Linked DNA regions of Stieleria sp. JC731. The protein of the gene in region 1 interacts with the protein of each later gene in a pairwise test. Links are inferred from orthologs where the notes say so. Each region holds a gene or a part of one and is shown on either strand. Other genes may lie near its edges. The genes, in order: pepT and tpiA.

Region 1 (14,728 bases):
GAAAGTCGCAAGCTGCTTTTCGGTCTCGCCGGACTGTCCGCGATCGCGTCTTTCTGTGTCGCGACGTTTCGGCTGCAAAGCATTCGCCTTGCCATTTCAGTCTTGCTGGTCGCGATCTACTGCACCGCGCTCGGATTGGGAGTCTTGTTCGTCACCGGCAGCCGCATGAACTTGTTGATGACGATGCTGCCGCCACTGATCTACGTGTTGACGGTTTCTTCGGCAGTCCATTTGGCAAACTACTATCGCGATGCCAGACGCCATCCCGAACTGAGCAAGTCGCCGGTGCGATTGGCGGTTGAGCACGGTTGGGTTCCCTGTTCACTGGCCGCACTGACCACCGCCATTGGGCTGATCTCTTTGATCTTCAGCAAGATCGAACCGATTCAAGAATTCGGTCTATTTTCTTCGATCGGTGTCGTTCTAGGCGTGATCGTCTTGTTTGTGCTGTTGCCTTCGGCGCTGATCGCGTTTCCACCGAAGGTGCGTATCAAACCGACTCCCGAACAATCCGCAGCGGCAAAACGATTTGGCAACTGGGTTATCCGGCATCATGCCGTTCTTGCGATCGGGTGCCTGATCGTCATGGTGGTCTGCGGCGCAAGAATCCCCTCGATTGAATCGACCGTCCGGTTGCAAGATCGCTTTCTTCCCGACAGTGACGTGATCAACGACTATCGTTGGCTGGAAGAAAAAGTCGGCCCGATGGTTCCACTGGAGGTCGTTATCCACTTTGGCAAAGACGACCAACGCGATCGTGTCGAACAGATCAAGCTGGTTGCCAAAGCCCAAGCTCAGATCGCCGCCTTAGGCGACTATGTCACCACGATGTCGGCATTTAATTTCAGTCCGCCGCTTCCGCGCGGTCATAGCGTTCGCGATATCATCGCCCGCAAGATCATCAACGGCAAATCGATTCACGATCAGCTGACCGAGGCTAGGTTCCTTAGTGAAACGCCTAACGAAATCCTCTGGCGGATTTCGGTGCGTGCCAACGCGATCGGCAACCTGGACTACGGGTTGTTAGCCGAGCGTATCGAAAGCACTGTGCGGCCTTTATTGGATGAACAAGGCGTCAAAGGGACGTTCACCGGGGTCATCCCGCTGATCTACAAAGCTCAACGCCAACTGCTGATGGACCTGTTCCGAAGCTTTATCGTCGCCTTCGGAATCATCGCATTTGTATTGGTGTTTGTGCTGCGAAGCGTCAGCGCGACCTGCCTAACGATGCTGCCGAATATCTTTCCCGCAGTGATCGTGTTTGGCGGGGTACAGTGGTTTGGGATTCCGGTCCAGATCGGATCGGTGATGACAGCCAGTGCCGCGCTAGGGATCGCGGTGGACGATACCGTTCACCTGCTGACTTGGTTCCGGCGCGGCATCGATGATGGCCTATCGCGGCATGAGGCGATTCGCGACGCGTTTGGTCGTTGTTCCGGCGCGATGGTCCATACGACGCTGATCTGTTCGAGTGGATTGATCGTGTTCGCGCTCAGCTCATTTGTGCCAGTCCTGCACTTCGCTTACTTAATGGTCGTGCTATTGATCTCCGCGTTGATTGGAGACCTGATTATGCTGCCAGCCATCTTGGCGGGACCACTAGGACGATTCTTTGAAAAGCGGTCCGGATCGGAGACGACTCGTTCTCAATAACCCGCGTCATCGCGATTGATAACGCGGGGAAGACGTTCGTGGATCTAGCGAGTTGCTTATGCTGCGAGGCTTCTTCTGATGCCCGTTGTGGACTTGGCACAGCGATACATCGCTTCGCGGATGGCCCGTTCCCTGGGGTCGTCAAAGATCCGGAAGCTCATCGTGTTGGTCAGGTAAGCGAATGACAATTGTGCCGACGGATCGGCCATGCCAAAACAACCGCCTGCACCAGGACAGCCAAACGCGGAAGCATCACTTCCGAATTGGAATCCGTGACTCGGTTTAGAAAAGCCCATTCCATAAGCGACATCGAGCTTCAAGACGGCATCTCGAGAACCCGCGTTGGGCAGTTCAGCCGGTCGGCATAGCTCGGCAAAGGTCTGATCTGTCAGGCCCAACTCATCGCCACCGCGAGCCAACGCGTCATAGATCCGGGCGACCGCTCGGGCTTGGCCGAAACCACCAGCCGATGGGATTTCGACTCGTCGAAATTCTGGATTCGCCAGAACCGCAGGATCGCTTAATCGCATGAAGTTCACCGAGCGGGCGGTTAATGATCGAGGCCAAATGCCTGACAGGATCATGCCCGGTGGAAGTTCGTTGAGGTGCGCCAACGCTCGGACTCGCGGATAGCCATGGGTACGACTGATCCATTCGTCGGGGATCCGATCGGGCAATCCGATAAAGAATTGCGCGTCCAGCGGGGCTGCAATTTCGTCCTGAAAAAATTGGCCCAACGATCGGCCTTGGGGATCCGTCCGTCGAATCAGTTCGTTTTGGTACCAGCCCAGAGTGAAGGTGTGATAACCGTGCATTCGGCCCGGTTGCCAGAGCGGCTCTTGATTGGCGAGTAGTTGCGTCATCCGATCGTGATCGGCGATGTCGCTAGGTGACAGATGTTGATCGATCGTGATCAATCCTGCTTGATGGGCGAGCAGTTGCCGGATTGTGATCGCTCTCTTTCTTGGGGTTCCGAACTCGGCCCAGTAGTCAGCAACCGGAGCGTCCAGTTCGAAATAGCCTTTGGCATGAGCGACCGCGATGGCGGTGGCCGCCATGCCTTTGGTGACCGAGAAAACTAACGAGACGGTTTCTGGTCCCCAGGGCTGTCCCGACTGTTGGCACTGAGACCCTGCCCAGATGTCGACGACTTTTTGCCCTCGATGATAGATCGCACAGGAGGCCCCGCGTTCACCGCGAAAGCGAAAGTTTTCAGCGAACGCTTCGGCGACTGGTTCGAACCCGGCGGCCACATGTCCGCCGATCATCACTTGGTCGGAAAAGGTCGTTCGCATGGCTCGTGTTATTCCCGGCAGTTTTCAGTCATTGACACAATTTCTCGTCATCGACGGCGAATTGTCGATCTGACCTTGTCTTTGCAATCGTAAGAGAACTATATCGAATTGGGCAATCTTAATTTCGGCATCAAAATTGCCGATACCGATTGAAACGGTCTACTCTTTTCTCCCTTTCGGTCGACTGTGCTATGGACTCCTCAAACTTTCGATTCCGGCTCACCGCAATCTGCATGGCTGTGATCTGCGCTGCAACGCAATCTTCTCTTGGGCAAACGCCCGCATCCGCTGACCAGCCGGCACCCAACGATGTTGAATCGTCGGTCACCGCGACTCCGGTTAGCTATCGGCCTTCCTCCTTGAATCTGCGGTCTCATCCGATTGATCCTGCATTGCAACTGGCCCAAGAAAGTTTGTTGCACGTTCAGACCAACGTCAAAGACTACACGGCACTTTTCGCAAAACGATGTCGCGTTGACGGTGAACTGCCACCACTGCAATTTGCGCACCTGAAAGTACGAAATCGAAAACTTGATTCAGGGCAACTGATTACCCCGATGGGTGTCTACCTGGACTACCTCAAGCCCAGCTCCGTCAAAGGTCGCGAAGTGATCTGGGTTGAGGATCAGAACGAAGGAAAGATCGTCGTTCATCAAGGCGGACTCGCCGGACTACTGACGCTTTATCTTGATCCCGATGGTGCGCTGGCGATGCGAGGTCAGCGATATTCGATCCGATCGATCGGTATCGAAAACCTGCTTCATCAATTGATTTCAGTTGCGCAGGAAGATCGTTTGCACGGCGAGTGTGTGGTCGATATCGACCCAGACGTACAGCTTGGGACTCACAACTGCACGCGAATCACGATCACCCATCCGGAAAAACGCGAGCACTTTCGCTTTCACCAAGCGGTCGTCTTGTTTGACAATGATCTCCACATTCCCATTCGCTATTGCTCGTGGAAATGGCCTGAAACCGAAGGCGGCAAACCGGTTTTGGATGAGGAGTACAACTACTTGAAGGTCAAGGTGAATACCGGATTGAGCCAATCGGATTTCGATCCCGCCAATCCTGAGTATCGGTATTCCGAGTGAGCTGAGTCACACCTCTTGTTGCAAGGCTCCCGCCTTGCAACACCTTGGCTTGGCAGGCTCCCGCCTGCCGCTAAGAGCAATTGCAGGCGGAGCCTGCGAGACATTTCATGCGAGGCAGAGCCTCGCACGAGCCCTTGTCGCAAGGCTCCTGCCTGCCAGTTCGGACACATGCCAAGCGAGAGCCCCGCACGAGTTGGAAGCTGCGCACCGCCCCAGGACTACTGCCGAAGCATCAGATAGCGAAACAAATCGCTCACCTGCTCGTCGGACAAATCCTGCAACAGGTTCTCTGGCATCAGAGACGTTTGCATCGGGGCGAACCGTTCCAGATCGTCGCGGACCAAGATGACTTGACGATTATCTGCGGTCCGAAGCGTGACCGTTTGCGGATCTTGTGCGTGCATCATTCCGGTCAGCACACGACCATCTTCGGTCAGTGCTTGGTACGACTGAAAGCCTTCGCGGATTTCCAAGCTGGGCTCGATGATGGCGTTCAGCCAAAACTTGACGTTCCCACGCTCGTACCCATCAAGGGCGGGGCCGATCGAATTGCCTTGGCCGAACAAACGGTGACAGTTACCGCACTTCGATTTAAAGATCGCTTCGCCACGTTCAACTTCATCACCAGTCGATACATCTTTCAGCGAAGATGCTAGCAAATCAGAGTAGCGTTGGATCTGAGCGATTTTCTCTTTGGATGAAACAGTGACCTGTTTACCGAAGGCTTCCTCGACCGATTGGGTCATCGCTTCATCTTCATAGGCACGTAACTGTTGGACGACGTCTTCTGGAACTTCACGTCGCTTCAGTCGCCAAGACGTGACTTCGTTAACCAATCGTTCGGCCCAATTGCGACGGCTGGCAAGCGTCCGGCATGCTGCATCTCGTAAACCGTGTTCTGCCGAGATTCGTCCATAGAACGCAGCGATCAGGCCACCGGCAATCCGCTCGTCGGCGAAATGGCCAAGCGACAAAATGGCAACGCGCTGTAGCGATGGATCGGCAGCCATTCGCCCGGTTGCCAATTTTAGTAGGGTATCGATCGCGGCCTTCTGCTTCAGCTCACCCAAAAGTTGCGCCAGTTCGATCCGAAGTCCAAGATCTGTTTCGGAGTTTTGAAGCTGCTGAACGGCTTGTTGTGATGCCCCGGCAGGGTCACGACGGAGTGCCAAGATGATCCCAGCGTTTCCTCTGCGTTCTTGTTCCTCAGCCAAAACACGATCCAGCAGCGGCGGCAGTTCTGGCAACGATCGTCCATCGAATGCTCGCGTCAGGCCAACGACCATGGCTGATCGAGAGGATTCATCGGGAGCGATCTTGATCAGCTGTTCGCAATGGTCGATCGCTTTGGCGGTTCCTTCGGACGCATAGCGTTGCATCAACCGGGGAAGGATGGTTTGTCTTATCGCCGTTCGATCCCAGATGGATTCGTCGCTGGCAAGCCATTGTCGGATCGCAGCTGCATCATCCGCATGGGCTTCGACGGCCCACCAAAGTTGCAGCGGGATGTGTCGGTCGGTTTGATCGATCGAACGTGAAGCCAATGCACCGACGATCGCGAGACCGGTTGCCGCATCGATCCGCTTCGCGGTCGAGGCGAGCTGGCTGCGAACACGCAAGTCATGTTCTTGACGGGCAAGTTCGATCATCGCGGGGTGTCCTTGATGCCGATCGCCCAATAGCCGAACAGACCAGAATCTTATCCAGGCATTTGAATGGTTCATCCAGTGAGCCGCTTTTTCTGCCGTCAACAGATCGAGAAGATGAAACGCCCAGAGAGCTTCCAACGACCCTTTGTTTTCGACCATTTGTTCAAGCTGTGCGGCGATCGATTGGTCGCCGCGCCATCCGAGTTCTAACAGCGATCGTCGCCGGACCCACTTGTTCGAATGAGAGAGTTTCTGAACCAGCTGAGCGGATGACAGTTCTGCCAAGTTGCCTTCGCGGTAAACCGGATCTGATCCCTCAGGCCGCAAGCGGTAAACACGGCCGCTTTCTTTATGCCAATCATCAACCGGGTTTACATGACTGAGCCGGGTGTCGTACCAATCGGCGATGTAGACCGCGCCGTCAGGTCCAACGCCCGCGTAGACCGGTCGGAACCAGCGATCATCCGATGTCAATAAATCGCGGCGGTCTTCGGTGCGATAAGTCGAACCGTCTTGGATCAAGTCGCTATGCCAAACCAAGTTGTGTAACGAGTTGGGGGCGATGATGGTGCGATTAAAGTCCTGCGGAAAGAGCCCGCCTTCATAGATGGTAAAGGCCTGTGCGAAACGCCGCGTGTCGCCCTTCATCGGCATGCCGGTGAAATATCCAAACGCGTATGGATTGGTCAGCGGGCCGTGTTTTCCCCAGTTCTTATCGGCGTAGCTTCCCTGCGGATAGTGGTAGCCACGTTTGCTGCCACCGTTGGTGCCGGAGAACAATTCGCCATGAGAATCGATTTCGACACTGAAAGTGTTTCCGCCGCCTTCGGCGAAGATTTCAAATTCAAAAGTGGTCGGGTGGTATCGCCAGATGCATTGGCCTTGGAATTCGACGCCTTTGGTGACTTTGGAACTGACCACACCAGCGGTGGTGCTGCCGTTGGCTCCGTACAACCATCCATCGGGTCCCCAGATCAAACTGTTGGCAACCGAATGAGTGTCTTGCAGTCCGAACCCAGAGAGGTGAACTTCGGGCGGGCCATCGGGAACATCGTCATGGTCTGCGTCGGGGTAATGCAGCAGGTACGGTGGGTTCAAGACCCAAATGCCTTTGGGACCGATTTGAACCGATGTCGCGATATTCAAATCCGTGATCACATCTTTGTGGGTGTCATAGATTCCGTCATTGTCGCTGTCTTCGAAAACGGTGATTCGGTCGGCGCCGGGTGTTCCATCCGGCGGAGGCAACGGAACTTTATCGAAGACCGCTCGCAGGTACTGATCAAAGCGGACCACTTTTAAACCGGCGGGATATTGATATTGCCGATACTGCACGACCCACATGCGTCCGCGGGAATCCCAGCTCAGGAACAGAGGCTGCGCGATTACCGGTTCGCTTGCGACCAGATCTGCTGCGACGCCGGGGCGTAGATCCAGCTGGCCGATCATCTGGTCTGCGGGTGTCGGTTGCGATTCGTCTTTTTGTGCACCCAGTGGCGCAAAGCTACGAAAGATCTCTGCGACCTTCTCGTTTCCCGCCGGTGCTTCGGCAGTTGAAGGTTCGTTTTGGGCAGAAGCGTGGGGGCCGACCAAGAAAACAGACAACGCTGCGATCGACCACGACTGAAAGATTCGATATCGAAGAAGCCAATATTGCAGGAGCATTTATCGCAGAGGGATGGCGCGGTAGGGCGGGTTTTGATTCGCCCATGATAAGCCGCCGCGGTCTGCTCTGCTGAAAATGAGACGCCGCTAAGTTTCGGCGGTCTCGCTTTCCCACGGGTCAACCCATTCCTGCCAGTGGCTCAAATAGGTTTCGTAAGCTTTGCAATCGCATGCCGCCGCTTCGATCCACTGCTTTGTCGACGCGACCAACTCGACTTCTTTTTCCAGTGTCAATTTTCCATGCAGCACCATCGCGCGTAGGAAAACAAAATAGGTATCAAGGACATCGCAGCGACAGTAATCGCTGATTCCAATCAAATCGCCGTCGTCGTATTGCTGCTGAACTTGATCACCGGTGACGTTCATCTTGCCGGGCTTGGCCAGCATCTTGGTCGCCAGATTCAAACCGCCGTTAAAGCGAACCGCGCTAAAGTTTGTTAGCAGGTCCTGTAGGTCGAGATGGGAATCGACGCTGTAGCGGTTCCTTGGCGAGCGATAGCCTTCGTTGGAAAACCATGCCGGGATTGAGATCCCATATCGGAAGGCAGCCAATTCCATTAGCGGCAAATCAAAGGATCGCCCGTTGAAGGTGACCCACTGAGGTCGCTTGTAAACTTCCCAGCCCTTCCAAAAATGAGCGGTGATCACGTGGCTTCGGAAACTCGGCTCGTCGAGTGAGACGATATCGATCAGGCGGAAATTGCGATCGACTTTTGCGATCACAACCGAAATCGGGATTTGGAAGGTATGCGGGATAAACGTGGATCCCTTTTCTTCCAGCAACTCCGCTTGGTATTTCGCGATCGCTTCACTGGGTGTTAGCGACTCACCCGGGTACCGGACTCGCGCGATCAGGTCGCCGTCGGCAATACTTTCGCAATCGAAAACTAAATGGGAAACTTCTTCAGGCATCCAATCCACCGAGTCCTTTGCCGGAATCGTGTCTGTTGACAAGTCAGTCAATCTGCAAGGCTATCATGTATTGCCATCATATCCTGGTCCTGCGCATAAGATAGACGGGCAGCCACCCTTGGCGTCATGCGAAACCCGCACGAACCCCTTCAGAGCACGCCAGCCCTATCTGAACACGACAGACCACGACGATTTTAAGCCGTTTCGGAATCACTCGGTCGGATGAATTGATCCGTCACAGATGATCCCGTCAGCGATACCAGCCACGATTTGTCCAAGAATCTCCATGTACGAAATCAACCGCCAACGCCTTTTGGATCGTTTTTTGCGCTACGTTCAAGTGGGGACGACCGCAGATCCAAAAAGCAAAACTTATCCCAGTACCGAATGCCAACGTGACCTCGGCAAACTCTTGGTCGAAGAGCTGACGAAGATGTCCGCGAGCGATGTTCATCAGGACGAACACGGTTTGGTCCATGCGACCATCCCGTCAAGCGTTGGGGCGACAGGGGTTCCCGTCGTCGCTCTGCTGGCCCACATGGATACTTCGCCCGATGCCCCTGGTCACGGCGTTCGGCCTCAGGTTTTAGAAAGCTATCCCGGCGGTAACATTAACCTTCAAAGCGGCGAAGTGATCACGCCGGAATCTTGTCCGGACCTGCTTAATTTGGTCGGCAAAACTTTGGTTACGACCGACGGAACGACCTTGCTGGGCGGTGATGATAAAGCGGGAGTCGCGATCATTGCCGAGCTTGCCGAAACGTTGATTGAGAATCCACACCTGCCACACGGTGACATCAAGCTGGTGTTTACCTGTGACGAAGAGATCGGACACGGAACGGACAAGATCGATTTGCAGCAGTTAGCCGCAGATGTTGCGTACACGCTCGATGGTGGCGGCGAAGGGGTGATCGATGTCGAGACCTTTTCTGCTGACGGTGCATGCGTCCGCTTTATCGGCGACAGTATCCATAGCGCGATCGCAAAAGATCGAATGATCAATGCGCTCCGCGGAGCAGCTGACTTTATTGCCGCACTTCCACGTGACAGTGAAACACCGGAAACGACCGAAGGCCGTGAGGGCTTCATTCATGCAAACACGATCACCGGCCAAGTTGCCGAAGTCACGCTTGATCTAATCTTGCGATCATTCAACACCGAAGATTTGCCGGGATACGCGGATCGACTTCGTGCGATCGCTGCCGATGTCGAAAAAGCCTGGCCGGGTTTAAAAGTTGTTGTCGATGTCTACAAGCAATATCGCAACCTCGGTGATGGGCTCGCGAAACTGCCCGAGTCGGTCGACTTCGCTGTCCAAGCGTTTGAAAATTTGGGACGGACATACAAAAAGGAAATCATCCGTGGTGGGACTGACGGTAGCGTCCTGACCGAAAAGGGTTTGCCAACTCCGAACCTGTCCAGCGGCCAACACAACATCCACAGTGTTCGCGAGTTCGCGTGCTTGGACGAAATGGCCGCAGCGACGGAACACTTGGTGGAACTGATGAAACTATGGTCGCAACATCGACGCTAGTTGCTGGTCCTTCTTGTTAACAACGAGTGCCAGAAACGTAGGGCTGGCCTCCCATTAGCCGCACCGCGTTAGCGGCGGTTAAATGACTTGGAGAACCTGACAAAGGACCCGGAACCGCACGCTCGCGCGTGGCGGCTGATCGTTCGTCAATCAGCTCATTGCCTTATCAGCCGCTGGCGCCAGCCCGCGGTTTCTGCAACGAACCGAACCTGCACACAGAACCGCACGCTCGCGCGTGGCGGCTGATGAAAATTACCCTATGAGCCGTGCCGCGTTAGCGGCGGTTAAATGACTTGCAGAACCTGACAAAGGACACGGAACCGCACGCTCGCGCGTGGCGGCTGATCGTTCGTTCGTCAATCAGCTCATTGCCTTATCAGCCGCTGGCGCCAGCCTGCGGTTTCTGCAACGAACCGAACCTGCACACGGAACCGCACGCTCGCGCATGCTGGCTGATGAAATTACCCTATGAGCCGCACCGCGTTAGCGGCGGTTAAATGACTTGCAGAACCTGACATAGGACACGGAACCGCACGCTAGCGCGTGGCGGCTGATCGTTCGTCAATCAGCTCATTGCCTTATCAGCCGCTGGCGCCAGCCCGCGGTTCCTGCAACGAACCGAACCTGCACACAGAACCGCACGCTCGCGCGTGGCGGCTGATGAAAATTACCCTATGAGCCGCACCGCGTTAGCGGCGGTTCTCACACGGGCAACCGGGGCTAACGCCCAATCGGCTAATCCGAAAATCAAATTGGACCAAAACACTGGGCCTGGATCAAAACGGTCCGCCAAAATCAAAATCACATTGCTTTGAAATGAAAGTCCATACCCGACCACCAGCCAAGCTCAATCTCTTTTTGGAAATCCCAGCCAAGCGTGATGATGGTTATCACGAAATTGATACCGTCATGACTGCTATCGACTGGCGCGATGAACTAACGGTTGAGTCGATTGATGAACCTGTGGTCGAATTGACTGCGAGTTGGTTGCCTTCATTTGAAAGCGTTGCGAGGGAACTGGGGCTCGATTCGGGTAGTGAGAAAGCGCATCAGTTGCTTGGCATTCCGACGGACGAACGCAATCTGGTTGTCCGAGCTTTGAATGCTTTTCGTGATCACTTTTCGATCGCGAGCGGTTTCAGGGTCCAATTGGGGAAACGGATTCCCGCCGGTGCTGGGATGGGAGGTGCCAGTAGCGATGCGGCCCATGCGATTAGCTGTGCTGCCCATCTCCACCAGCTTTCCAGTGAAGAGCAGGCTTTGCATCAAATCGCCGCTTCAATCGGCAGCGACGTGCCTTTCTTCTTGCCAATGTCGGAAGATGTTGTGGTTGAAGACGAGACTGCTGCGGAGCGGCTTTGGGCCTGTCACGCCACGGGAAGAGGAGAGATCCTCCAACCAGTTGACATGCGAACAGCGATTCACTTCGTTGTCGGCTATCCACCTGCGAGCCTTCCGACAATTGAGGTTTATCGCAGGCTAAAAGTTCCTGCGGCGCCGATCAACTCTTCAGGTTTTCTTGCCGCGTTACGCAACGATCGTGCAGAAGATTTAGCAACGTCGATGATGAACCGACTGAGCGAACCAGCCTTAGAAATTTTTCCAGAGCTGAATGAATTGTTGGAATCACTGTGGCAATCTGGACTCCAACCGTGTCAACTAACTGGTAGTGGGTCGGCATGTTTTGGAATAGCGCGTGATGCGGAGCACGCTCAGCAAGCTTTACAGCAACTTAAGACTATCCATTCGGTTCCGGCTCTTTGGCGAGCAACACGGAGTGTTTCTGCGGCCGCAACAATTGAGAGAGTGATTTAAGACTGTTGATTTGCATTTCATCAAACGAAGGCAAGCGTCACGATCGTACGCAGCGTTGATGCATCACATTTGGGTCGCAGTTTTAAGTCACCACATGAGTTCGATCCAAGTTAATGCGCCGACATCAGAGAGGGAGTTGAGATCGTGGAAATCACGGAGATCCGAATCAAACTCATGGAGTCATCGGAAGATCGACTACGTGCCTTCTGTTCAATTACCATTGATGGATGTTTTGTCGTTCGCGACTTAAAGATCATCGACGGTTCCAATGGTCCCTTTGTTGCTATGCCGAGTCGCAAGTTGACCGGCCACTGTGATCGGTGTCATCAGAAAAACCATCTGCGGGCAAACTATTGCAATCACTGCGGGGCGAAACTGAGCTTTGACAACGATGGTCTGCTCGATTCGCCTCAAAAGCTGTATGCCGACGTCGCCCATCCGATTAACAGTGCTTGTCGCGAATTGATTCAAGACGCCGTTATCGAAGAGTTCGAAGCAGAACTGAGTCGATACAACCAACCTGGCTATCGCTCACGCTATGACGATGATTTTTATGATGCGGGCGAAGACGTCGAAACGGCGTTAATCGATCAGGCGCACAAGTCTCCTAGCGGTCCAAAGCAACGTGCCGACAACAAGGACAACAGGGTTTCGAATTCGGCCAGCGAAAAAGATGACGAGTTTGGCGCGGGCATTTTCTAAGACCACGCTCCGTCTGGTTGCTGACGCCTAAATGTTGACACTTCGTTCGTGTCGATGGCTTTTCTGATATCACTCGACCGTCGAGAAAATACTCGCGGTCGAGGTGACCGGCATCGCGGTACCCAGCATCACAGAAGATCGCCGTAGTCCCCTGTCGGTGGCGTCGAGATCGTCGCGGAACTTGTTTTGCCCAAACATGCTAAATGGCCTCGTTGTTTAGGGCCAACCGCATCCGCTCTGGTCGCTCCACTCGTCTCCTGCTAAAAGTTCTGTTAGCAGCCTGTCGGTCGAATATCGCCTTTTACTCCTTGCAAGTAGCATTCTTTCCCGCCCGTTTTGCGGAGAACGTTTTGCTGAGAACAGGGCGATTAGGTGAAAGTCGACAGGCCGAGCAAGGTTTTTTCAAACCTGTCGACGTCCAAGAAGCAAACTTGGATTGATAGCAAATACGCCCGCAGTGACCATGGAAGGTTCGGTGACTAGCCCCTTCGCACGAGTACTTCGAATCGCCGTCCACCGTTGGTGGGCATTGATCGGGATCATCGTTTCATCGCTCGCGATAGCCGTGCTATGGAGCGCGAATATCAGTGCGGTGCTTCCCATGGTCGATATCGTTTTTGCAGGGAAGACGGTTCCAGAATATGTCGATGAGACTTTGGAAACGACTAACGATCGGGCCGATGAAATTCGTTTATTGCTAGCGAATGATACACCCTTATCCGGCGATCAGTCCGAATCTCAACTGCGTGCCGAATTGGAACGCAACAACTCGCGAGCCCATTGGTACGGGATCGCAAAGCCGTACGTTGATACCTATGCGCCCGCAACACCGTTCGGGACTTTGTTGGCGATCCTGACGTTTTTGGTTGTCGGAACCGGCTTAAAGTTGATCGCTTTGATCGCCAACATGATGTGGGTTCAGTATGTCGCGGGACGTACCGCAATTGACGTACGCGAGCTGTTTTTTCGCAAAGCGCTTCACCTGGATCTTGACCACTTTGGCGAAAATGGCTCGGCCGATTTGACGGCCCGTTTAACCAACGATGTGTCCTTGGTAACTGCCGGGGTGACCACATTGTTGGGAAAGATGACTCGTGAGCCGCTGAAGATGATTGCCTGTCTGATCGGTGCGGCCATGGTGTGCTCTCGCTTGTTGCTGCTGGTGATGATCGTGATGCCGATCCTTGCGATCGTGATGCAGAAGCTTAGCCGTGCAATCCGTCGCGCCAGTCGACGTGCGATGGAAGAGATGAGCCAGCTTTACGGGATGTTGAATGACTCCTTTTCGGGCATCCGGCTGATCAAGGCTTCCAACACACAAGCGTTCGAGCGTGCAAGGCTGCGGCGAGGGACATTCGCGTATTACCACCGCAGCATGAAGATGGCGTTCTATAACACGCTTGCCCGTGGAACGACCGAGATGATGGGAATCACAACGGTCTCACTAGCGATACTGGCCGGTGGCTATCTGGTACTGACCAAGCAAACGCACCTCTTCGGATTGCAGATCACTACCGAGCCACTGCAGCAAGGCGAAGTGTTCTTATTCTTCAGCTTTCTCATTGGTGCTTCGGATCCGGCACGAAAACTTGCCGACGTTTGGAGCGGATTACAACGTGGAATCGCCGCATCAAATCGCGTGATGGAAGTTGTCGATCAAGATACACGGGTGAAAGAACCCAAGGTTGCCAAGACGGTTTCGCGGCCACATTCAAACCTTCAGCTGAAAGATGTTGAGTATCAATACCCGTCCGGGCCACAGGTTTTGCGAGGGATCAATTTAACGATTCCTCATGGCGAAACGGTCGCGATTGTCGGGCCCAACGGCAGCGGCAAAAGCACAATTATCAGCTTGTTATGTCGCTTCGATGATCCACAGGCGGGACAGGTTCTGCTGGATGATGTTCCGATCAATGAAATGCGAACGCGAGACCTGCGCAAGCGAATTGCGTTGGTCACACAGCGAACGATCATTTTTGAAGACACGATCGAAAACAATATTCGCTATGGTTGTCCAGGTGCCGATGAACACGACGTTGTCAGGGCGGCAAAGTTGGCTTTTGCTGATGATTTCATTCGCCGCAAGACACCGCAGGGCTACAAGACAATGCTCGGTGCCAACGGCATGCGGCTTTCTGGTGGGCAGATGCAGCGGATCGCTTTGGCGCGAGCCTTCTTGCGTGATCCCGACATCTTGATCTTGGATGAAGCGACCAGCCAAATCGACTTGGAAAGCGAACAATTGATCCATCAAGCGCTACAGCAGTTCTTGGTTGGCCGAACCGGAGTCATGATTACTCACCGAGCAAGCACGCTTGCGATGGCCGATCGGATCGTCGTTATCGAGCAGGGTCGTGTCGCGAGCGAAGGCGACCATGATCATCTCGCGAAGGACAATCGATTTTATAG
Region 2 (14,911 bases), 350 kb from region 1 along the record:
GCGGGCTCGTCCAAAATCAGAACGGCAGGATCGTGAATGAGCGCCCGTCCTAAACAAAGACGCTGCTTCATGCCTTTGCTTAAACCGCGAATCGGCTTGTCGCTCATCTTTTCGGTGCCAGTGAAACCGATCACCCACTTCAAACGTTCGTTGCGTTCCCGACCGACCAAGCCATACGCGCGGGCAAAGAAATCGAGGTACTCGCGACAATTGACATCGCGATAGGTACCGAACGAGTCCGGCATGAATCCCAAGCGTTTGCGGACAAGTTCTGGATCATTGACCACGGAGAACCCATCAACGAAGGCATCGCCATAACTAGGCAGATCCAGCGTTGCCAAAATCCGCATCGATGTGGTTTTCCCTGCGCCATTGGGACCGATGTACCCAAACACCTGCCCACGTCCGACACTGAACGTGATGTCGTTGACGGCTTTCGTATCACCAAAGAACCGATGCAGACGCCGCAATTCAATACTGGGCGTGGATGATTCGTGAACGGCGGGAATGTTGCCTACATCAGTGCTGGCTTGTTCAATCGATTGACTCATGGCAATGTCCCCATCACGTAACGCACACTCTCGACCTGTTCGGCATCAGAAATCGGCACCACGTCATCAGAGATACTCGAAAGCCCGATGAAGGTTCCGTTTGGCAAATCGCCTTTGACGAATAGGTATTGATTGAGCCAGATTTCGAAAACGCCATCGACCGCCTGGGTTCCGCTGCCACTGATTTGACGATTGGCAAATAGCGAAAGGTCGCGCACCTTTTCCGAGCGGCGATTCTGACGTGATTGTGAGACAACCGCACCGACCGGACGATGCTGCGTATAAAGCCCTCCCAAAATCTTTGATGAAACGCGAACGTCTTCGACCCATTTCACAGTGGAAGTGCTGCCAGCTTGAACTCGATCGGCGTTCCAATAGCGACCGTCTGACGAACGAACCAAGACCTCCGTCAAATCAAATGGCAGGGTGCTGGTGATGTCTGCGAACTGCTGGTTGGGTGTCGCGCCACTGGAATCAAACGGCTTCAATTCGCCGAGTGTCAGCTTGCCAAGATCAGGACGGACTTGGTGCGTGACAAATTGCGTTTGCGTTCGCGAGGGCAAAAATCCGGACGAGAACTGCTGGTGATCCTCTTCGATTCGAACCTGCTGACGGACCTCGTTGACTTCACGATCAATATCTTCCCAAGCCGTATCCGCATTGGGATAAAGAAAGACCTCCGCGTCTTTATTGAACCGAATGCCTCCGGCTTGACTGATCCCAGCAAACGTTGTTGATCGCGTCCGTTCGGCAGCGTCGCCACTTTGCCCATCAACCCAAGTCAATTGGCGGACACGAACGACCGTCCCGAAACCATCTGCAAGGATGCTGTAGGTAAACATTGAAACGGTTGTCAGCAGAGCCAGCACTGGCGCGATCAGGAACATCAAGTGCGATCGATGACTGCGTGTCGTCCATCGATAGGCGATCGGGCCAACCAAGATTACGAACAGGGTCAAAATGCCCATGAAGGTATACACCGGCGGCTGGGCAACACCGGGAATCAACCAACGTTGATGGCGGCTGTCACCTAAGATCGGATCGACACCGCGTCGCAGCATCGGCGATGCATGAAAGCCGGTGATGTACTGGACAATTTCCGAAACCAAGGAGACCTGTGCTCCGGCTTGATCAGTGATCACAACCGTTCCGGCACCGGTCGACCGAAAGATCGAATTCGACCAAGAACGTTGCAGTTGCTCGATCACTTCTCTCGCTTCACCAGACCAGCGACGCAGGTCGCGTAGATCTGCAGGAGTCGTGTTCAAAGCAGTCGGTGGAATCCATCCACCGTTGGGCAAGCTAAATCTCATACTGGCCTGTGCGTTTGCCGCATTGGCCAATGCTTGCTGCGTCCATAGATCTGCTTGATCAACCAAACCGAGTGCAACCGCAAACTTAGGCTCGATGTTGGCGTTGTACTCTCTCTCACCGAACCACTCGGAAGTCATCTTGAGTCTTAGCTTATCGGCAATTTGGTTCTCGACTGAGTTTTCATCCCATGAAGTCGATTGCCCCAAACCTTCCGAATCGGTCACACAGATAAGAACGCCACCATTGAGCGTCCAGTATCGAATCGCGTCGATCACTTTCAACCAAACTTCTGGATCAACGCTTTGACTCTGAGGCGGCCCCTGCAGTAGCTTTGCATCCATCACGATGCAATCGAGCGGCTGAAGCAGACGCCAGTCTGTTGGCATGTCCTGTTCATTCAATCGTGTCACGACGCTTGCCGAATTGACGATGAAGTAGCCTGAGTCCATCGCTTGCTTCGGCGCCTGGTCGACGACACCCAAGTACCCAATATCACACCAAAACTCATGAGGCATCATATTGAACGGATTGCCTATGGATCGCTTCGGTATCGGGGCCCCGACATCGGACCTGTAGTTTGGTAGCGGGTCACCGTTTTCCAGCAGCTCGATTCGAAAGGTTTCACCGATCGTCCACTTCGAAAAAACCTCGTTGACCTCCATCACGTTCTTGCCTTGGTCAAACGTCACTGGAATTGTGATCGCGGTGGCGTTGTTGGCTGGCAGATGGATTTCCGTTGGGGTCAATCGAATGGCCAGCTTTCGCTGTGCTGACAATGGCCCGACGGTTGAATAGATCTTGGCCTGCAATCCGACGTTGCCGACGTCGAACAAATTGGTCAGTTCAATGGTCGCCGTCAGATTGGCCGTCGGTGTCGTCTTGCCGTTGACATCCGGCGCCGGCAACGTGACTCGCTTTTGTGCTAGCGCTTGCACCAGGTCAAGATTGATCCCTTGTGCCAGTGCTGGCGAACGGTCCAAAGCGAGCAGTGTCAGGCAGAGAGTCCAAATAAATAGCTTCATAGGCTTTCGATGCGGTGCTCGCTTTCGATGTAGTGCTAGGGGTTTCATCTCAATCGGCATCAAGAATCCGTCGGATCTCGAGGAGCCAGCAATTGCGGCGGAAGCTGGTCTCTGGCGAAAGGACTGCTTTCAACGTCGGACTTTTCGCGTCCGATGGGGTAGATGAGCAGGAACAGCCCAATCACTTGAATCCCCACCAGCGCCACCGTCGACTTCATCACCGCCAGGTCTCCTAGGGAGATGGCAGCCAATCGGGCGACCAAGAATTGCACTCCAATAAACATCAGTGCCACGCCGACCAAACGTGGAAACATCGACACCGACCAGCTGAGCAAAAAGAAGATGACAAAGAGCGCGAACGAGCTGAGCACAAACGCCAGGCCAATGGCAGCGGCCATCGCATAGTCACCGCCATCACCTGCGGCAGAAACGACCGCCGCGATCACCGCACAGACCGCGGTCAGAATCATCATCGATTGAAATGAGATCCGCGGCAGCAACCGGCTGGGCAAAACCGGCTCGGATTCCGATTGACGCCCGGGAGCTTGCGGCGATTCCATAAGCAGTCCAGCTATTTCGTCGTGGTGTCGTCAAAGTTGATAAGAAGATCGTCGAGGAGAATGCCGCATCGGCCACTGACAGTTTAGCGGGTTCGGTCAACCCTCTGTGTGGGTCGGCGGTTTGGGCAGCCTTTCTGGCAGCCTTTCTGAACAGCGAACCGTCCTGGCGGAAAACGGCGACGGAGCACATCACTGACCACCAACTTGCGGGGGAAGACAACTCCGGCGATTTCGCCCCTGCGTCCGAAACAGTCGAGGCTCGCGCTTCCCAATGATCCGCAAATGATTCGCGAACGCTTCGTCGGCCCTTCCCGCGGAAGACACCAGCAGGAGACTCCACCAGGGCTGATTTACTTAGGAATCCAGCGAAAAAACCGAGCTTCGGCTCAGAATTGGGTTTTGATAGCGACGCCTTGCGGCCGAATGATCGTCACCAGGGGCTCGATGAATCTTAACAATCGACGTTTGCCCTCGACGACAGCCGCCCTGGCTAGCTAAACTCTGTGGCTCGATCGAGTTCCCGCCCCACTTCTGTAACTAATAAACCACCTGAACCACCGTGATTTTGATCCTCAAGGGCGGTGCGACCGAGCAGCAAATCGACCACGTCATCGAACGTGTCGAAGCGCTCGGCCTGAAAGCCCACCTCAGCCGCGGCACTTTTCGCACCATTGTCGGCATCATCGGCGATGAATCAGAGATTGTGGTCGAATCCATCCGCGCCATTCCGGGCGTGGCGAAAGTCGTTCCGGTGTTGCCACCCTATAAGCTCGCATCTCGCGAAGCCCATCCAGAATCCAGTGTCGTTGATGTCAGCGGCGTTAAAGTTGGTGGCGGACACGTTTGCTTGATCGCCGGCCCATGCAGCGTCGAAGAAGAAGACCGCATGCATCGGATTGCCGAGTCGATCGCAGCTGCCGGGGCGAACATCCTTCGCGGCGGAGCGTTCAAGCCACGCACCAGCCCGTATGCGTTTCAGGGATTGGGCGAAGAAGGCTTGCGACGCCTGCGTGACGTCGGCCAAGCCCATGGGTTGCCCGTTGTCACCGAAGTCACCGACCCTCGATTGGTTGACTTGGTTGCCGAGTACGCCGACTTGTTGCAAATCGGTGCCCGCAACATGCAGAACTTCGCTTTGCTAAACGAAGTCGGCGCGTCAAAGCGACCTGTCCTACTGAAACGTGGAATGTCAGCCACCATCACCGATTTGCTGATGTGTGCCGAATACATTCTTTCGCAGGGCAATCCGAATGTGATCCTTTGCGAGCGTGGAATCAAAGGCTTTGACCCCGCGACCCGAAACCTCTACGACGTTGCCGCGGTCCCATTGGTCCAGCAACTCAGCCACCTGCCGATCATCGTGGATCCTTCCCACGCGACCGGTAAACCCGAATTGATCCCTGCCTGTGCATTGGCAGGGTTGGCAGCCGGTGCGGATGGAGTTCATATCGAAGTCCATGATTGCCCTGAAGTTGCCAAAAGCGATGGCCCTCAAGCTTTGCTGCCCGAGCAATACGCCGAGCTAGCCCAGCAGATGAAAAGCCTCGCTGAACTACTTGGAAAAACCATTTCACCTTTGCCGGAGACAACCGCGTGAGCCGCCGAACCATCATCGCCGGAAACTGGAAAATGAACATGCGAGCTGACAGCGCTGCGTCGCTCGCCAAAGGCGTCTCCGAAGCGGTCGGCGAAAACCCGTCTGTCGAAGTCGCTGTCTGCCCACCTTCGGTCTACCTGCATCTTGTGTCGGACGTCTTGGCCGGATCGGCTGTCGGACTTGGTGCACAGAACCTGTACCCAACCGCTGACGGTGCCTTCACCGGTGAAGTCAACGCCGCGATGCTAAGCGACTGCGGATGCCGTTACGTCATTCTCGGACACAGCGAACGACGTGCGTTGATGGGCGAAACCGACAAGCAAGTCAGCGAAAAACTGGCTGCGGCAATGGCCGGCAACTTGGTTCCAATCGTCTGCGTTGGCGAAACGCTCGAAGATCGCGAAGCCGACAAGACCGAAGAAGTCGTCGAAACCCAAATCCGTGGCTCGCTCGAAGGCCTGGACGAAGCCCGCGCCAGCGGCGTGGTCATCGCCTACGAACCTGTCTGGGCAATCGGCACCGGCAAGACCGCATCGCCAGAGCAAGCCGAAGAAGTCCACGCGTTCATCCGTAAATTGCTCGGTGAGCTATTCACGACCGAAATCGCCGAGCAGATGCGAATCCAATATGGCGGAAGCGTCAAACCAGGAAACGCCAAGGAATTGCTCGGGCAACCGAATATCGATGGCGCACTGGTCGGTGGCGCTAGCCTGAAAGTCGACGACTTCGTCGGCATCATCACCGCAGGTTGATCGACGGATCGGCAACCTCGCATTTAACATCGCAACCACACAATCAAACTTAAACGGACTGTGAGATCCAATGGCTGATTTATTTCAAAGCGCCGGCTCTCTGCCAGTGAACTTCTTGCCTTTGGCGACACTCGGCAGCGCTGCGCTGGGCTGGGTGATGTTCATCCTGTCGATGTTCCTGATCCTGCTAATCCTCGTCCAACGTGGCAAGGGCGGCGGTTTGGCCGGAGCCCTGGGTGGTCCCGGTGGCCAAAGCGCCTTTGGCAGTAAAGCGGGTGACACCTTCACGGTGATCACTGCGGTATCAGCGATCGTCTGGGGTTTGGTTTGTGCGATCGCGATGTACACGCTTGGCGTTCCGCCAGTCGCTGTTGCTGACGAAGACTTGGATCTGGACACCAAGCCAGCCTTGGTCTCACCCGAAGCCGAAGGCGGTGCGGCCGGTGGCCTAAGCGGACTCGAAGGCCTCGGTGGCCTCGAAGGTCTGGACTCCGGCCTGATGACCGATCCAGCAACTCCACCTGCTGACGACAGCAGCGAATCGAGCGAATCAGAATCGGCTGAGTCGAGCGAAGGCGATGCCTCCGCGACCACCGAAACACCTTCGGCCGAGCTAACACCGGCAGCCCCCGAAACGGAAACTGCCGAAGAAGCCGACACGAGCGGCGAATCCGAGAAAGAAAGCGAGTAATCGCGTGCGGTTGTCGATTGCTTGAGTGGTTCTCCGTCGGTCAACCATTGGCCGATCCCGACTTTTGGCAATTTAGACAAAGCACCAAACTCGCCTTTGGCTGTGCACCACCGCAGCGATGCACGCCGAACCCATCCTAGCACTGATTTGCCCTGCGAATGACATCTGCCTCTGCTGCCCAAGTCGTCGAAAACTCCGATCGCGAACTTTCCGACGGCTCGCGCGCCTATGCAGTCTGCAGCATGACCGGCCAAGGCCGCGCCGCAGGCGATTCGTCACTGGGAACCATCACGATCGAACTCCGTTCGGTGAACCATCGCGGTTTTAAGTCCAGCATTCGCAGCCCCGAGGCGATCACCCCGCTGGAATCACGGATCGAATCCGAACTCCGCCGACACCTTCACCGTGGTGCCGTCAACGTCAGCATTTCGGTCGAACGACACGGCAGCCAGACGCCGGTTCAGATCAACCCCGCCGTCCTAGCTGACTACCTTCGGCAGTGCCAACAGGCGATCAACGACAGCGGCGTCTCCGGCGAACACGTCACCATCAGCACCGCGTCATTGGTTTCCCTTCCCGGTGTTCTTTCCGGGGACCAGGGCCAAAAAGACGACGACGCCCTTTGGCAACAAGTCAGCCTCGTTGTGTCATCAGCGGCTGCGAATCTGACCGCCATGCGACAAACCGAAGGTCAGGCGATGGCGGAAACACTGGTAGCCGACTGCGAGACCATTCGGCAGCACGTCGACTCGATCGCTTCGCTCGCACCGCAAGTCGCCGATCAATACCGCTCGCGGTTGGAAACGAAAGTCAATCGCCTGCTCGCTGACTTTGATGCCGAAGTCGGCCCGACCGATCTTCTGCGTGAAGTCCAGGTGTATGCCGACCGGACCGACATCAGCGAAGAAATCACACGACTGGGAAGCCACTTGACCCTGTTTGAAGCGGTCCTCCGTGGCGAAAACGAGAACGCCAAGTCAAGCCAGAAGCGAAACCAGAACGGCAACCGCGACGAACCCGCCGGGCGAAGACTGGACTTCATCACCCAAGAGATGTTTCGCGAAACCAATACCATCGGTTCCAAAGCGAATCACGCCGGGATTTCGGCACTCGTCGTCGAAATCAAATGTGCGATCGAACGGATGCGAGAGCTGGTTCAAAACTTGGAATAGCCGTTTTGCTAACCTAAGTTTGCCTACCGACCGCCGCCGCGGAAGCCAAGCCTCACGGCCTGCCTTCGCAGCCCAGCGGTTTAGTCATCACCCTATCAACAGCAGCCCCGAAAACACACAGCGCGACAGCTTTGTCGCCACGACCAGGCCATGAGTGAATCGAACGCCGCAAAGTTAATCATCATTTCCGGGCCCAGCGGCGCCGGTAAATCGACGGTGACAAAACGGTTGCTGGCCGAGTGCGAACTTCCGCTACGGATGAGTGTCTCTGCGACCACCCGAAAGCCTCGCCCTGGTGAAATCCCCGGAAAGGCCTATCATTTCGTTTCGCAAGACGAATTTGATCAACTGCGCAGCGACAATGCGTTCCTAGAATGCAAAGAAGTGTTCGGACGCGGACACTGGTACGGAACACTGCGTAGCGAAGTCACCAACGGCATTCGGGCAGGACAATGGGTCATCCTGGAAATCGATGTCCAAGGTGCCTTGGAAGTGATGCAACATTCCGATCTGGATGCCATTTCGCTGTTCATCCATCCCGGTTCGATGGAAGAACTCGAACGACGACTGCGTGACCGGGGAACCGAAAGCGAAAAAGCGATTCAAAGTCGCTTGGAAACCGCCGCCGATGAGATGCGGTTCCTACACGAATACCAATACGAAATTATCAATGGGGCGGTCGATGCGGCCGTCGCCCAAGTTTGCCGAATTCTTAAAGACCACCAGGAGAACCAGGTATGCTCGAAGAACTGAAAGACGAAGAAACCGTCAACAAGGTTGGCGGACGATTCAAACTGAGCACGCTGATCCAAAAGCGTTTGGTGCAGCTCAACCAAGGCAGCCGAGCGCTCGTCAGTGTCGACACCCACGACAAGATGTCGATCGTGCTCAAAGAGATCCTGCAAGACAAGATCTTCTTGAACACCGACAACGAAGTCGAACAAGTCACCGAATTGGACTTGGATGCGACCATCGCAGCGGCAGAAGCTCCCGATCTTGATGCCGCCGATCTGTAGGCACTTGGCGTGACCGATTCGCCAGCAATTGATCCGTCATCTCGCCAACAGGATGCTTCCAAGCGAATCCTGTTGGCCGTTGGCGGCGGAATCGCCGCTTACAAATCTGCAACCCTCTGTAGTCGCCTGGCCCAAGCCGGCCATCGGGTTCAGGCCGCGATGACTCGCTCGGCGACAGAGTTTCTTGGCCCAGCGACCCTGACCGCACTCTCAGGTCGCCACGTCGCGATCGAATCTTTTGACCCCAAGCATCCTCTTGGGCCACATATCGAATTGGCAGATGGCGTCGATCTCATGATTGTCGCCCCCGCAACGGCAAACCTCATCGCCAAGTTTGCACACGGGATTGCCGATGACCTCGTCAGCACGCTCTACTTGCAAAACGTGGCTCCTGTGTTGGTCGCACCCGCGATGAGTGATCCGATGTGGTCAAAGCCTTCGGTCCAACGCAATGTCGCGCAGTTGGCTGAAGACGGTTGCCATCTTGTCGGGCCGGAATCGGGCTGGCTTTCCTGCCGCGTCCGTGGTACCGGACGGATGAGTGAACCGGAAACCATCCTCGACCGCGCTTTGAATATACTGGCGTCTCCGGATCGACGAACACTCGACGACAGCTAAGAATATCGCACCTGCGATCCCGTTCATTATCCGAAAGTCTTATCCATGCCTCTCTTCGTCTTCGGCCATCGCAACCCAGATACCGACGCGATTTGTGCCGCGATTGCCTACGCCGATTTCCTTCGTCGCACCACCCGACCTGACGCGATCGCGGCTTGTTGTGGCGCACCAAACCAACGGACCGAATTCGCGCTCAAGAAAGCAGGGCTGTCTCATCCACGGATCGTGATGGATGTCCGCCCCACCGTCGAAGACGTTTGCCAAACTGATGTCACGCTGGCAACCTGTGACGAGGTTTTCTACGAAGTCTATCGCCGGATGGATGATCGCGGCCTGCGGAGCATTCCCGTTGTCGATCGCGAAAACAATCTCTCCGGCATCGTCACGCTTCTTGATCTGCTGGAACTGGTCCTTAACAGCAACGTCGATCCGACAACCGGTCGGCAGGTCCGAACGAACCTGTCGAAGATCGTTTCGGTGCTCGGTGGCGAGTTCCAACATGCGGTCGAACCCGATCGCGACGAAGACCTGATCGTCAGCGTCGGCGCGATGAGCGCCGGAGGCTTTACCGAACACATCAAGCAATTTCCCGCCGGCCGATTGATCGTCGTCAGCGGGGACCGCCCGACAATTCAACTTCCGGCACTGGAACTGGGCGTTCGAGCGTTGGTCGTCACAGGCGGATATGAACTCAGTGATGGCCTGATGCAACTGGCACAGGCGCGCGGAATCTCTGTCCTGCGCAGCCCCTTTGATACCGCGACAACGACCATGCGGATCAAGGCGGCTCAGCTGATTAGCGGCGTTGTTGAATCAGACTTCATGTCGCTTCCGGCGCGGATGCCTGTTGCCGACGCTCGGCGTGAGATCTTCCGCTCCCCGCAAACGATCTTTCCGGTCTTAGAAGACGGTAAGCTTGTCGGTGTGCTCAGTAAAAGTGACTTGGTTAACCCACCCAAGCCCGAACTGGTGCTGGTCGATCATAACGAAATTGGACAAGCCGTCGCCGGGGCGGATGAAGCCAACATCGTCGAAGTCCTCGACCATCACCGGCTTGGTGGTTCATTGAAATCCACCGCCCCGATCCGTTTGACAATGGAACCGGTTGGCTCGACATGCACGTTGGTTGCAAAGATGTTTCGCCAAGCCGGCATCGATCCCGACCCATCGATGGCTTTGTGCATGGCATCGGGAATGATCAGTGACACGCTGTTCTTGCGTTCGCCGACCACGACATCGACCGATCGAGACATCCTGAATTGGCTGCAGCGATTTTGCAAAGTCCAGTTGGACGAGTTTGCCAACGAGTTCTTCAGTGTCGGATCGGCACTGCGAACTTGCACCCCAGATCAAGTCGTCCGCGAAGACTGCAAACAGTTCGAAGAGGCAGGTCAGAAGTTCTCGATTTCGCAAATCGAAGAGATCGGGTTCGACCTGTTCTGGCAACGCAAAGAAGAACTGTTCAACGCACTGGAAAGCATGGCATCGACGCAGCAGTTGGAATTCAGTGCGCTGCTGGTCACCGACATCGCAAGCAACGGCAGCTTGTTGATGATGAGCCGCGAGCCGCAGGGCTGGGAAGAGATCAATTATCCCGAGCTGGAAGACCGGCTCTACCAGCTCGACGGTGTTGTCAGTCGCAAAAAGCAGCTGCTTCCGCTGATCAGCAGCTTGATGGAATCGAATTGATCGCCGCAGGACCGGCAAACCACCCGTGGATGAATCACGGAGATTGGCTTCAGTTGGGCTGCAAAATGGTCGAAACAGGTGTAACCAAACGAATGCGGTATCGCCGCGGCCGGGTAAATTAAAAACGTCCCGACACACCGTCTTGCACGAACCTGGATCGTATTGGATACTTCTAGACTTCCGTGAGACGTCGTTCATCGTGTTTCGCGGCAGAACATGCCGAAGTGGCGGAATTGGCAGACGCGTTGGATTCAAAATCCAATTCTGGCAACAGAGTGAGGGTTCGAGTCCCTCCTTCGGTACTGGTGGATCACTTCACCGAAAGACAAAGCCCAGCGGAATCATCTCGATCCGCTGGGCTTTTTTCGTTTTCAGCTTCCAATCAGCCGCAATGCGTTAGCCCGCGGTTAACGCTCCACAGAGGTGCTCTTTGAAAGCCTCACAGACGCCCTCTTGAAACGGATACTCGCATCCAAATCAGCCGCAAGGCGCCAGCCTGCGGTTAAAGCTCCATCGAGGCCTTCTTAAAACGAATTCTCGGCCCCTCGGATTTCGCCCAGCTTCAAAAGCAGCCCGGGCTGATACCCCTGTGTTGATGCCATGGGATTCAGTTGTCGCCACCAAAGCGTGCCCCAAGGAAATCCATCACGACAATCGTCGAAAACGGAGCTCAAGATTCAGGTCATCAAGTGCACCGCGCAACCGCTTGCGACATAGCTCCTAAATAATGAGCGGTGCGTCAAAGCCTCACGCCACGAAACCTCGCCGCCTTTGGCAGATCAGCCGTGATCAACCACGAAATCCAAAGCTGCCAAAAGGCCTCGAAGATCCTTGTCAACAGTCAAAATGCGGACTTTCTCCGATGAATCCTTTGAGTTTTCTGTCCTTCGCATTCAGCCGCGAAATCCGAATTCACCTTCTTCGCGATCTCCTGGTTAAACCTATCGCCCAAAAACTTCGAGAAGAGTTTCAGATTGACACGACAAGACGAAGCAGTTGCGAACTGCCATAACGTCAACAGCAGTTCACACGGGATTGCTGACCGAACCGTTTCAGGCTCATCAATTCAATTCCAGCTCTGCAAAGCCCCCACCACACCCGACCGAAATGGTAAAACTTATCTTCCCAATATTCACCCAGCGAGTGATCATGAACGGCAATGCGACTCATTCGGTCGTAATCCTAGATTATCATTAATATTACCCGACTAAGTCGGGTTTAACTTGTACCGTTAGCCGGCAGGAAAGCACCTAAATGTCAGCAGTTGTCGAACTCCGACTGGGTGATCTATTCGATGGCCCAGCCGATCTGATCGTATTACCTTGCTCCACGGGCGGCACGATTACGCGATTCGTCGCAGAACGCCTACTGCAATATTCAATCCCCACTCCAAAACGCGGTATGGCGCATGGTGAAACTCACATTGTGCCATTCACCGGCGCGGAAAACATAGCGCAGTTCGTTGCATTTGCGGCCTCGGTAGACGGCATCAACTCAAGCGCAGATGCGATTGAAGCAATCGGAACATCAGTCGGGGAATTCACGCGGGCCAATGAATCGATTCGCAACATATCCGCACCGCTTTTGGGCGCCGGTGCGGGTGGACTTCAGAGTGAATTGGTGGTTGATGCGCTGACGCGAGGATTTCGAAAATCCGCCAGCGACTCCGCGAGACTTGTTATTCATGTGCTACACCAAAGCGTGTTTGACCGCCTGCAAGGTGTCGAGTCACCATCAAAAGTGACTTCCACACCTCCTGAGTCACCACAACGAGTCTTCATTAGCTATTCAGGAACAAGCGACCGGCACAACGAATGGGTCGCAGCACTTGGGACATTCCTGCGAGCAAATGGAATTGATGCTCGCCTTGACCAATGGCATCTGCGCAAAGGAATGGACTTGCCACAGTGGATGACAAACGAACTTGAATTAGCAGAACGTGTCGTGATTGTTTCGGATTCACGATATCGCGATCGCGCGGACAAACGAAGCGGAGGAGTCGGCTGGGAAACCATGTTGATTCAAGGCGATATGGCACAACAACCGCCTGACAGCCGAAAATACTTGATCGTCGTTCGTGAGGAACAGTTTAAAGATGGGATTCCAAACTATCTCAAAACGAAATTCTCAATTCACTGGTCAAGCACTGGGGATGAAGGAAAACTTCGTGATGACCTCCTTAAAGAACTGTACGATGTAGAACTTGCACCGCCCATCGGTGCTCCACCTTCGCTCTACGTAGCTGGTTAAAATAGCTGCCCCCCGAGTCGCGAAGTCGGGCGTTTTGACAATGGAGAATTTCTCGTCGCGACCGGGCGATTGCCAAAGTCATATCAAGAAGTTAGATGCCACCACGTAAACCCAAAACATCTACTGGTTGGGACACAACACGAATCGGAACATGGGCTTCGATCATCGCGATTCCACTAGCGATTGTCCTATGGTACATAGACGCGATACGTCTTATTTCCTCATCAGCTCCAACTGTAGAAATGTCTACAAAAGGCGCGAACAGCCCTGTGATCGAAGCAGGGCGTGACGCTGTCATTGGCCCCTACACTCCCAATCGCCCCGCCCCACCTGATCCGTCCCCCCACAACCCAACGCATGACACCGCACCCCAGAAGGAATCGGTCATTGGGGGGCGATCGATGGTCTCGTCTGGTGACAATAGCCCCGTGGTTGTTGCAGGTAGAGACGCAGTTATCAACCTCGCTTCAACTAAACCTGACTTCATAACGGATCACGATGGCGCTGGCGCCCTGCTAATGACCCAACCCGACTTTCGTGCTTTCATCTCAGGAGCACTGTCGAGTAAGAACGACAAAATTATCGGACGCATAGTCAATGGGACCCCTGTCGCGAAAATCGAACTCCTAGACGGTGACCCGGAGCAACCGAGTCCACCATGGGCCAAGGTTACGGTTTTAGACGGAGACCTCAAAGGACAGACAGGCTGGATACTAATGACCTCACTTCGAGTGCCCAACTGAGGCAAGCATGACATAACAACGCATTCGCTTTTGGTCAGAAGGCGATAGGACAGTCGGCAAGCAAGCCATTTCATCGAACTTGCATTGGCCTGCTACGGTTCGCGTGCAGCTTCATCCCAAAACCGATTTTCCCATTTCATACTCTAAAGTTTCAGTTGTTTTTGTCGGCGGTGTTTTATTTGCTCCGGACTCTTGCGAAAAAACTCTTGTGCACGCGAAGACGGGAACTGCCGTTACTTGCCTTCTTGCAGTCGTTTTTCCCTTCCAGCGTGATTTTTAGCATTCTTCGACTGACTATGCCGTGTTGACGAACGAACCTCCTACAGCGGCTTCCAAATGCGTTTCGGTTGCTTCGGTTCTGGCGTTGCTACCACAAACTGCATGGCTGGCCTTAATGACGCAACCGAATTCCCGCCAAGCATTTCTTGACACACCTGAACGTTTTGGGCTGAGCCCCGTCGGCTACTGGTGCGCATTTTCTATCTCCGTCGCAGCGTCCATCGTTCTACTCTGCTCGCTGGCCTACCTGTCCATCGCTACCATCTGCGGTTGGGTTCGAGACGATCGCCCACTTTTCATATCGCTGAACGCGATCTGGATCTACGTTGGTACCTTCGCCCTGCTGGCCATACTGCCCGGACTCACAACTCTCGTTCGATCGACCTTCGCTGTTACAAATTTTGGCTGGTATGCTGTGATCGCCACCGGCCTTCCAATTTGGGGTCCTGTCATCCTGTGGTGTTTTGGCAGGGCACTCCCAACGCCCGCTCGCTGGCCCCATGCTGACGGACAACCATGGCATGTACTAGCGCTCTGGAGCGAAATGCTGGCCGAACCGTGCGATGAACAAAAGATGAATGCGGAGTACTATCAGTCGCGAAGCCGGGCAACTTTGGATTGGACAATCAACTCCCGCGAAATGGCTATCGCGGACGC

The links.
Region 2: the proteins of pepT (region 1) and tpiA interact in binary tests that used the Escherichia coli proteins (3 or more experiments, as listed by UniProt). The link is inferred for Stieleria sp. JC731 from one-to-one orthologs.

What each region holds. Positions count from the first base shown.
Region 1 is NZ_JAJKFQ010000002.1:1,025,196-1,039,923, reverse strand. What follows is about bases 7,863-10,678. They hold pepT (peptidase T), read left to right. Parts: upstream 7,863-8,554; coding sequence 8,555-9,802; downstream 9,803-10,678. Other genes in these bases: LOC67_RS09495 (4-(cytidine 5'-diphospho)-2-C-methyl-D-erythritol kinase), read left to right, coding at 10,619-10,678; LOC67_RS09505 (3'-5' exonuclease), read right to left, coding at 7,863-8,268. Outside these bases: efflux RND transporter permease subunit, read left to right, coding at 1-1,653; serine hydrolase domain-containing protein, read right to left, coding at 1,710-2,948; DUF1571 domain-containing protein, read left to right, coding at 3,182-4,042; PVC-type heme-binding CxxCH protein, read right to left, coding at 4,261-7,356; more of 3'-5' exonuclease, read right to left, coding at 7,444-7,862; more of 4-(cytidine 5'-diphospho)-2-C-methyl-D-erythritol kinase, read left to right, coding at 10,679-11,617; SpoVG family protein, read left to right, coding at 11,792-12,319; ABC transporter ATP-binding protein, read left to right, coding at 12,795-14,728. UniProt on the Escherichia coli protein: Cleaves the N-terminal amino acid of tripeptides.
Region 2 is NZ_JAJKFQ010000002.1:674,923-689,833, forward strand. Bases 3,920-6,918 are described here. They hold tpiA (triose-phosphate isomerase), read left to right. Parts: upstream 3,920-5,040; coding sequence 5,041-5,796; downstream 5,797-6,918. Other genes in these bases: aroF (3-deoxy-7-phosphoheptulonate synthase), read left to right, coding at 4,007-5,044; secG (preprotein translocase subunit SecG), read left to right, coding at 5,867-6,487; LOC67_RS08225 (YicC/YloC family endoribonuclease), read left to right, coding at 6,646-6,918. In the rest of the region: ABC transporter ATP-binding protein, read right to left, coding at 1-551; hypothetical protein, read right to left, coding at 548-2,887; hypothetical protein, read right to left, coding at 2,947-3,447; more of YicC/YloC family endoribonuclease, read left to right, coding at 6,919-7,659; gmk (guanylate kinase), read left to right, coding at 7,810-8,412; DNA-directed RNA polymerase subunit omega, read left to right, coding at 8,397-8,675; flavoprotein, read left to right, coding at 8,685-9,293; putative manganese-dependent inorganic diphosphatase, read left to right, coding at 9,339-10,982; SEFIR domain-containing protein, read left to right, coding at 12,237-13,232; SH3 domain-containing protein, read left to right, coding at 13,475-13,975; hypothetical protein, read left to right, coding at 14,370-14,911. UniProt on the Escherichia coli protein: Involved in the gluconeogenesis. Catalyzes stereospecifically the conversion of dihydroxyacetone phosphate (DHAP) to D-glyceraldehyde-3-phosphate (G3P).